3 regions of the Gulosibacter molinativorax genome follow, and region 3 is predicted to be linked to each of the others. Evidence: predicted binding sites of a transcription regulator. Region 3 holds the regulator's gene; each other region holds the start of a gene.
The links. The regulator HspR, encoded in region 3, represses chaperone genes until heat shock. The targets are predictions, from matches to a motif close to AAGTTGAGTCNNNNNGACTCAACTT.
Positions count from the first base shown of each region.

Region 1 (3,276 bases), 240 kb from region 3:
CAAGCCTGTGCTCGAGCGTCTCGATGTTGAGGCCGACGATCTTCGCGAGCTGGTCTTGCGACAGCGCCTCGAAGATGACGATCTCGTCGAGCCGGTTGATGAACTCGGGCTTGAAAGCGCGGCGCACCGCGCCCATTACCTCGGCGTGACGCTCCTCGGTCGTGAGCTGCGGGTCGATCAAGAACTGCGAGCCCAGGTTCGAGGTGAGGATGAGGATGGTGTTGCGGAAGTCGACCGTGCGACCCTGACCGTCGGTGAGGCGGCCGTCGTCGAGCACCTGCAGGAGGATGTCGAAGACCTCGGGGTGGGCTTTCTCGACCTCGTCGAACAGGATGACCGAGTAGGGGCGGCGGCGAACCGCTTCGGTGAGCTGACCGCCCTGCTCGTAGCCGACGTATCCCGGAGGGGCACCGACGAGTCGCGAGACGCTGTGCTTCTCTCCGTACTCCGACATGTCAATGCGCACCATCGCCTGCTCGTCGTCGAAGAGCAGGTCCGCGAGCGCCTTGGCGAGCTCAGTCTTACCGACACCGGTCGGCCCGAGGAAGAGGAACGAACCGGTGGGCCGATTCGGATCCGCGACGCCCGCACGCGAGCGACGAATCGCATCCGACACCGCCTGGACGGCCTCGTCTTGCCCAATCACGCGCTTGTGCAGCTCCGACTCGAGGTCGAGCAACTTCTCGCGCTCCGACTGCAGCAGCTTGCCAACGGGAATGCCCGTCCACGCGGCGACGACACTTGCGATGTCATCTTCCGTGACGTGGTCATTCACGAGGCGCTGTTCGCTGCCCTCCTGCGCCTCGGCCTCCGTGAGCTGCTTCTGCAGCTGCGGGATCTCGCCATACAGAACTCGCGAGGCGAGCTCGAGGTTGCCATCGCGTTGGGCGCGGTCCGCACGGATGCGCGCCTCGTCGAGCTTGGTCTTGAGGTCACCGACCTTGTTCAGGCCACTGCGCTCCGCATCCCAACGTGCCTGCAACGCATCCAGCTCGACCTGGAGGTCTGCCATTTCCCGGCGGAGCTGCTCGAGTCGCTGCTTCGAAGCCTCGTCGTGTTCCTTCTTCAGTGCGAGCTCTTCGATCTTCATGCGGTCGATCTGACGCTTGAGGCTGTCGAGCTCGGTCGGCGAGGAGTCGATCTCCATGCGAAGGCGCGACGCTGCCTCATCCACGAGGTCAATCGCCTTGTCCGGCAGCTGTCGAGCCGTGATGTATCGGTTCGACAGGGTTGCAGCGGCGACGAGCGCGTTATCGCTGATGGCGACCTTGTGGTGTGCCTCGTAGCGCTCCTTGAGGCCGCGAAGAATCGCGATGGTGTCCTCGACCGACGGCTCGTCAACGAAGACCTGCTGGAAACGGCGCTCAAGGGCCGGGTCCTTCTCGATGAACTCGCGGTACTCGTCGAGCGTCGTCGCGCCGATCAGACGCAGCTCACCACGGGCGAGCATCGGCTTGAGCATGTTGGATGCGGACACGCTCGACTCGCCACCACCGGCACCCATGAGCGTGTGCAGCTCGTCAATGAACGTGATGACCTGGCCCTCAGATTCGCGGATCTCGTCCAGGACCGCCTTCATGCGCTCCTCGAAATCACCGCGATACTTGGCACCCGCGAGGATTGCCGAGATGTCGAGCGAAATAAGTTCTTTGCCCTTGAGAGACTCGGGGACGTCGCCCGCGACGATGCGCTGAGCGAGCCCCTCGGCAACGGCAGTCTTGCCGACACCTGCCTCACCAATAAGGACGGGGTTGTTCTTCGTGCGCCGAGTGAGCACCTGACTCACGCGGCGAATTTCAGCGTCACGACCGATGACCGGGTCAAGTTTGCCGGTTCGTGCGATGTCGGTGAGGTTGACACCGAAGCGCTCAAGCGCTGACTGGGATTCTTCATCTTGGGGCTGTGCGCCTTGCATATTAGCCATGTGCTTCTCCTTTCGAGGGGGCTCAAGACAGGCCGTTCGACGGGCTCACGACGAGCCTCCGCTGCCTGCAGATTAGGGAAAGAGTCCTCGCACAACCTGCGGCATGGGACGCGGGCCACCACCGGGGGTGGGGAGGATGCTTTCTACACTTGAGTGCAACCGACTCAAGTTTGCAATTATTCCCTGATCCAGGCGAAATATTTTCTGACGATTCAGCAAGTCCACAGCATCCCGCGAGCAAGGAAATTGACGGAAATCAAGCCGTTCACTTGTTGTTCACCTATAATTCACTTAGAAGCATCATTGCTTCCGCTTTTCGCGTCCGCGAGAAGCAACCCAGAAATGGCCGCAAAGGAGGCGACAACATGGGTGAAATCAGCGGGAACATTTCCCGAGTAACTGACAACTACACAGTAACGCTCAGCGCCGACTCAGATTTCGATCGAAAGACGATTTGGCGCGCAATCACTCAGGAGCAAGCGCTCTCGACGTGGCTTGGACGACCTTCGAAGTCGATCATGACGGGTGAGTCATTCACCCTGACCTACCCGAATGATGCTGACTACAGCATCATCGCGCGAGTGCACGATCGCCGAGTACCGAGTTCGCTCGTGCTCAGCTGGAAGTTCAACGAGCTGCCGGAAAATTTCGTGCGCATCACGCTCAGCAAGCGACCGGAGGGCGGTACCGAAATCCGCCTCGAGGTCACGGGCCTACGCCGCGAAGACACCGCAGCCGCCGCAGCAACCTGGCACGCCCAGATGGAGTTCCTCCGGAACTACCTCCAGGGCCGCGAGGTAATCGGGCACGCGCTGCGCTTCCGTCGTGACGAGCTCATACCCGAGTACGAGCAGCAGATGCTCGATGTCGGCGCACCGCGCCGTTCGCGCCGCGAGCTGCTCGACGAGCTGGAGTTCGAGCAGAGCCATGTACCGCCGCAGGACAACGAGTTCCGCCGCGTACTGCACACGCACGGACACCTCGCCTAACGCAGCTAGTTACTCCCGGGGCGGGTGGATGACTTCGGTCACCACCCGCCCCGCGTCGTTTCCGGCCTTTCGGAACTACGGCGACGCGGTACCCGCTGCGTCACCTCGGCAAACCCGTCGTCACCTCCGCAAACCCGTCGCGAAACGCACTCCACGGCACCCCGACTACATCGAGTGACGAGCCTGCAATCTCACTCCAGCAAATCCGTCACGAAACGCACAATGCGCCACGTCCGACTGCATTGAGCGACGGATTTACCGAAGTGATTCGGCGGCGGGGTTGGTTCGGAGCTACGGCGCGACGCGGTAGCCGCTGCGAATCGCCACCCGGTTCCAAGAGTTCATGACGACCGCGAGCCAGCT
Region 1 is NZ_CP028426.1:2,506,034-2,509,309, forward strand. It holds gene GMOLON4_RS11515 (ATP-dependent Clp protease ATP-binding subunit) at 1-1,924, opposite strand, end outside; gene GMOLON4_RS11520 (SRPBCC family protein) at 2,290-2,913, shown strand; gene GMOLON4_RS11525 (carboxymuconolactone decarboxylase family protein) at 3,205-3,276, opposite strand, start outside.
Region 1: GMOLON4_RS11515 (ATP-dependent Clp protease ATP-binding subunit) is a predicted target of HspR. The motif match lies at 2,071-2,095, and genes of this name have one in related genera.

Region 2 (3,276 bases), 310 kb from region 3:
CCGTCCGATCCCTCGGCCGGTTCAACGTCTTGACCTGCGACGAGAGCGAGGAGCGCGACCGTCTCCTGCTGCGGCTCCGTCAGCATGGTCGTGTCGATCGCCGCGAGCAATGCCAGCGCGTCGGTTACGAGTCGGGAGACAAGGTCGTCCCTGGCCGCTTTGTCATCCCAAGCGATGTCGGGTTTCCCCGGCTGGGCATAGTCATGGCCAGGCAGACCGGCCACGATCGTATCGGCTCCCGGGATCTCCCGACCGACCCGCCGGATCTGCGCAACCAACTGCGTCACCGTGTCCTGGCGGGCAACGGCATCATCCAGAATCGTCGAGTCCAACGCCCGACGCTTACGACCAGAGAGCGCCCCAGACCGCGCAATGACCTCAGCCACCGCCTCGAAAATACGGTGCGGGCGTGTGCTCGCGGCCAGGCGGCGGCGCCAATAGGTCAACACCGTCGGATGGAACGACGTTTCCGTCAATCCGAAACCACACGCCGCTTTCCAACGCAAATCAAACGTCACTGCTTCCGCTGTCTCCCGGTCCGACAACGAGTGCAACGTCTGCAACACCATCACCGAAGCGATCACGTCCGCCGGCGTCGACGGGCGTCCACGGCCCGAGGGAAACAAGTCCGCGAACGCGTCATCGGGGAACAACTCGTGCCGGTGCTCGGCCAGGAACGCGAACACCGACCCAACCGGCAACATGTGACCGGCGAACGCACCGACATCCAACAACTGACGCTGACCATCATCACGACCCTGCATAAATCCAGTCTTAAACACCGGCGCCAGGAACGACAGAGGCGCGCCTTAAACCGCCAAGATAAATCAGCAGTCTCCTAGCGACCTGCGCGCTGCCGTTGCTGTGACGAACCTGCACCTTGCGGGGCTTCGATTCTTCGGCGACCGGGATGGTCAGCGTCAGCACGCCGTCGGCGTAGTCGGCCTCGATCTTGCTCAGGTCGAGTCCGCGGCCAAGGCTCAGTTGGCGGGCGTACGTGCCGTAGCTGCGCTCGCGCATCACCCACTGCGATTGCTCACCTTCGCCAGACTCGGCGCTCTTCTCCGCCTTGCGCTCTGCGCGGACGGTGAGCGATCGGTCCTCGACATCGATGTCGATGCTTTCCGGGTCGACGCCCGGCAAGTCGATCTTCGCGACGAACTTGTCACCGTCTCGGTGAAGGTCCATCGGCATTGAGAGTCCGGTGCTCGGACGTGCCAGGTGGTTCACAAATCGGTCGAAATCACGGAATAGGTCCATGCTTGTTGCCATATCTATCACTCCTTCTAGGCCGCCTCACTTCGGTTGTCTCGAGGCTCGTGCCTTATTAGGGGTAACGACTGACCAGAATGTTTATTCCAAACTTGACAAGAAAAGACTCAACTTTTTTGAGTCGGGTCAACTCTGGCTAGTTTTCGCCGAACCTCGCGCGGATCCAGTTGGTCACGACACCCGCAAACTGGTCCGGATGCGTCCTGTTCCACTCGTGGCCAGCGCCGGGGATGATCTGCAGGTCCGCATCCTGCATCGACTCGACGACCTCACCTGATGACTTATGGTTCATCCGGTCATTGCCTCCGACGACCACGAGTGTCGGGCACTGAATCTGGTACAGCTCGGGGCGGATGTCGAAGTCGGTGAACGTGTCGAGCACGGCGAGCACGTCCTCCTTCGTGAGCCCGGAGCCGCCCTCCTCGATCGGCTTGCCCGCGACAACTTTCTCAGGCAGCACGCTCATCATCGCGCGCTGCAGCTTCAGCATCGCCTTCGGCGGCCGCGCGATCGGCGCCGACAAGATCAGGCCAGCCACCAACCCCGGCTCGAGCGAAGCGGCGCGAATCGCAACCTGGCTTCCGAGCGAGAGCCCAACGAGCACCGCAGGTTCCTCGCTGCGGTCGGCGACATCCGCGAGCACCCACCGCGCCGCCTCATCCAGCGAGAACGGCTTGTGCGCGGGCGCGCTGAACGACGGAATCGTCGTCGTCGCGGGATCGAGCCACTCGGGCAAGTTCGCGATCACCGCATCCCAGTCACTTGGCGACTGACCAAGGCCGTGCAGGAACTCGACGGGAATAGCGCTCATGAACTTCATTGTTTCGCAGGATGCTTGGCAGGGCGTTCAGGGTTCGCGCGGCAACAAGCAGGCGACAAAAGAAGGGGCGGGTGGATGCGCACCCAAGGTGAGTTGCGCATCCACCCGCCCCGACGCGAAGCGGCTAGAGCCTAGAGGCCCTTGCCTGATGGAGAGACGAGGATTTTGACCGCGGTCTCATTGTGGTTGATGAGGGTGTCGAAGCCTTCGTCGACGAGGCCCTCGAGGCCGATGCGGCCGGTGATGAACGGCTCGACGTTGATCTTGCCGGACTCGACGAGCTCGATTGTCTCGGGGTGGTTGTTCGCGTACGCGATGGTGCCGCGCACGTCGAGTTCCTTCATGACGAGCTTGTGCATGTCGAACTCGTGCTTCTTGCTCCAGATCGACACGACGACCAGCACGCCGCGGGGGCGGAGCGCATCCATGAGGGTGTCCATCACGACCGAGACGCTGGTGGCCTCGAACGCGAGGTCGGCGCCCTTGCCGTCGGTGAGCTTCATGACCTCTTCGACGACGTTGGTCTCAACGGGGTTGAACGCGTAGTCGACCGCGCCCGAGCTGAGTGCCTTCTCGCGGCGGAGTTCGCTGAGCTCCGACATGACGACGGTCACGCCCTTAGCCTTCAGCACCGCGGAGGTGAGGAGGCCGATCGGGCCGCCACCACCGACGACCGCAACCTGGCCCGCCTGGGGCTCGGCGCGGCTCACGGCGTGCACGGCGACGGAGAGCGGCTCGATGACGGCAGCCTGGTCGAGGGGCACATCCTTCGAGATCTTGTGGACCCAGCGACGCTTCACGGCGATCTTCTCGGCGAGGCCACCACCGCGGCCACCGAGGCCGATGAAGTTCATGTCGTCCGAGAGCTGGTAGACGGGGTTGTTCTCGGAAGTGTCGACGTCGTCGTGGATGATGTACGGCTCGACGACAACGTGGTCGCCGACCTCAATGTCGTCGACGCCCTCGCCGACCTCGTAGACGACGCCCGAGAACTCGTGACCGAGGGTGACGGGTGCCGACTCGCCGGAGATGGGGTGCGGGTGGCCGTGCTCGGGAACGAAGTTATTGCCGTCGGTGTACTCGTGGAGGTCGGTGCCGCAGATACCGCACCAGGCGACGTCGATGCCGACGGTGCCGGGCTCAACGGGCATCTCGGGGATGTCTTCGATGCGGATGTCTTCCTT
Region 2 is NZ_CP028426.1:2,433,848-2,437,123, reverse strand. It holds gene GMOLON4_RS11215 (IS1182 family transposase) at 1-764, opposite strand, end outside; gene GMOLON4_RS11210 (Hsp20/alpha crystallin family protein) at 775-1,272, opposite strand; gene GMOLON4_RS11205 (alpha/beta fold hydrolase) at 1,409-2,083, opposite strand; gene GMOLON4_RS11200 (2,3-butanediol dehydrogenase) at 2,224-3,276, opposite strand, start outside.
Region 2: GMOLON4_RS11210 (Hsp20/alpha crystallin family protein) is a predicted target of HspR. The motif match lies at 1,362-1,386, and genes of this name have one in related genera.

Region 3 (3,276 bases):
GTGGGCATTGCGGGTAGCGCTCTCCCTTGCCGGTAGCGCAGGCGCACTTGGCCGTTCGCGCTCGCTGGCATTGCAGCTAGCGCTCACCCCTGCCGATGGCGCAGGCAAACATTGCAGGTAACGCTCACCCCTGCCGATGGCGCAGGCAAACATTGCAGGTAACGCTCACCCCTGCCGAAGTGCCAGCAGGGGTGAGCGTTACCGGCAATGGGTACGGCGCGGGCACCGGCAATGGGCGCGCGGCCGCGCCGCGAAACGGCTACTTGTAGTCGGGGGCGGGGCCGGAGCCGACGAATTCCTCATAGGTCGCGGCACCAGACTCGTGATATTCGGCGGCGGCCTCGACACCGATAAAGCGGAAGTGCCACGGTTCGTAGGCGTAGCCCGTGACCGCGGTCTCGCCCTCCGGGTAGCGCACGATGAAGCCGTACTCCCAGGAGTTTTCGGCGAGCCACTGGCCGGCCTCAGTTTCACCGAAACAGGTGTCAAGGATGCAATCCGGATACGCGTCCGGCGCGGAGATGTCGGCAGCAAGGCCGGTCTGATGCTCGCTAAACCCGGGCCGCGCGCTCGTCGAGTCGGCTTCTTCGACGCCCTGCTCTTCGACGTAGCCCGAGTACAGCTGTGTCTGGAGGTCGTACTCGCGGTAGCCGCTCGTCATATCGAGGTAGTGGCCGGCCTCCGCAGCATCCGCGAACATTCCCTTGACCGCATCCGCCGCATCCTGGCGTAGCGAGTGGTCGTTCATCGAGCGGACGTCGATCGACTCCATCGACACGAGGTCATCCGGAGCATAGTTGATCGGATCGAGCGGGATGTGCTTATTCACGAGCACAGTGAGGCTCGAGGCGGTCGTGATGTCGAGTGCCGGTTCCGGAGCGGCCGACGAAGTCGGAGTCGCGGCTGTCGCCGTCGTCGCCGGTACGGATGCGGCGGGTGTCGGAGACGCGGATGCGCCGGGAGTCGAAGACGGGGATGCTGACAGCGATGGGCCGTGCGCAAGCGATGCAGCCGAGGCGGCTCCAAGCGGTGTGCCCGGGCTCCCCCAACCGGATGCGACACCGAGACCAAGCGTTGCGAACGCGACTACCGCGACTGCTCCGAGGACACGGGCAACCTTGCGCCCGCCGCCGGAGTCCGCGCTGCCGGAGTCCGCGCTGCTGGAGTCGGCACTAGCCGAGCTCTCAACGCCAGTGCCCGCGATGCCGGAGCTAGCGATGCTGGAGCTAGCGATGTCAGGCTCACCGACGGACGAATCCGCCGAGACTTCCGGATCTCCGGCCGACGCCTCAGCCGCGAATTCCGCATCGGTATCCGACGCACCCGCCGCGCTTTCTGCAGCGCGCGCGGCGTCACTGGCGCTGGCGTCCTCGGAAGAGGATTCCCAGCGTTCAGAGTCGTCTTGCGCGTTGGTCACGTCGCGGTCTCCTCGGTGTTGTCAGTACAGTGCTCGCCGTGCGGTCGTGTCCTTGCGTATCGAGGCGGCACGTTGAGTTGGCGCAAGCGTCGATCGCGAGGGGTGGTCCATGTCGCAGCGTACCCGCGGCGAAAAGGAACCCGGGCAAGCTTTCCACAACCACATGAAATGTGTGAACTCACTCACCATCTCAGCGCGACCTGAACGTTGCGTCCTCGTCGGCTCCCAACGTCATTCCCCAACGTCAGCTCCCGCAGTCAGTCCTCGTCGTCAGCCTCAACGTCATCGTCCTCAACACTGCGCGCAGCCACGCGCGGTTCCCACAGCACGATCTCGTTCCGGGCCCGGACTCGGGCGCCGCGCGAAATCGCGACGATCTCGCCGTGCCCCGCAGCAAATACCCGCTGACGCTCAAGGCGTTCCTCTGCGAGCTCGTGCTCGAGCTCCTGCATCCGCTTTCGCAGCGTGCGCACCTCGTGTCGCAACTCGACGATGCGCAGGATGCCCTCGAGGCTCACGCCCGCTTCCGAAAGCTCGCTGATCTCGCGGAGCTTCGCAATATCGACCAGCGAATATCGGCGGACTCGGCCCGACGTGCGCTCCGGCACGACGAGCCCCATCCGGTCGTATTGCCGCAGCGTCTGCGGGTGCATCTGCGCCAGCTCGGCGGCGATTGCGATCGAGAATACTGGCGCATCCTCGTCGAGATTGTGATTTCGTGGGGTGGTCATCGCCGCCTCCTTTCTGGCATTGTGGTTCCCAGGTTAGACGCGCGCCTCGCGCATCAGGTCTTCGCGCGGATTCTCATCCGGCGACGCCGCGATGAAGTCGTCGAGCGCCTTTTCCTGATCGTTCGTGAGCCGATTCGGGACAACGATGCCGAGCTCGACGATCATGTCGCCGGTCTCCTTCTTCGTGCTCACGCCACGGCCCTTGACGCGCAGTTTCTTGCCGGTCTGCGAGTGCGCCGGGACGCGCACCTTCACGGTCGAGCCATCGATGGTCGGCACCTCGATCGTCGTGCCGCGGACGGCCTCCGCGAACGTGATCGGCACCTGCACCACGATGTTGTTGCCGTCACGGCTGAACACCGGGTGCGGCCGCACCGACACCTCGAGGATGAGATCGCCGGGTTCGCCGCCCTGGGGCCCCGGGGCGCCCTTGCCGCGCAGACGAATCTTTTGCCCATCCTTGACCCCGGCCGGGATGCGCACGGTAATGATCCGGCCGTCGCCAGCCTGCAGGTCGATCGTGTCGCCCTTGATGGCCGTCATGAAGTTCAGGGTCGTGGATGCGCGCTGGTCGGCGCCCTTTCGGTTCGCCTGGAAGCCAGCCTGGCCACCGGCGGAGCCACCGCCGCCAAACATCCCGCCGAAGAGGTCCTCGAACCCGCCGCCACCGGACGTCGTCGTGTACGTGCGTCCACCCTGGCCGTAGCCGGGCTGGTAGCCGCCCTGGCCGAAGAGGCCGCCGAAGAGGTCCTCGAAGTTGCCGTATCCGCCAGCGCCACCGGCGCCGCCGGGCCCTGCCGAGAATCGTGCGCCCGCGCCCATGGCACGGATCTGGTCGTATTCCTTGCGCTTGTCGGCGTCGGAAAGCACGTCATAGGCCTCGGAGATCTCCTTGAATTTCTCCTCGGCCGTCTTGTCCCCGGGGTGGGTGTCCGGGTGATATTTTCGCGCTAGCTTGCGGTATGCCTTCCGCAGCTCCGCGTCGCTGATGTCCTTTTCGACACCTAGCGTCTTGTAGAAGTCCTTATCGAACCAGTCTTGGCTCGCCATACACTTCTCCTTTCAAAATCACGGTGTTGCCGGCGTTGGCCAGCAGTTGCCAGCGTTAGCCAGCAGAGTATGTCGCCA
Region 3 is NZ_CP028426.1:2,743,747-2,747,022, reverse strand. It holds gene GMOLON4_RS12590 (M15 family metallopeptidase) at 260-1,417, opposite strand; gene GMOLON4_RS12585 (heat shock protein transcriptional repressor HspR) at 1,675-2,148, opposite strand; gene GMOLON4_RS12580 (DnaJ C-terminal domain-containing protein) at 2,182-3,198, opposite strand.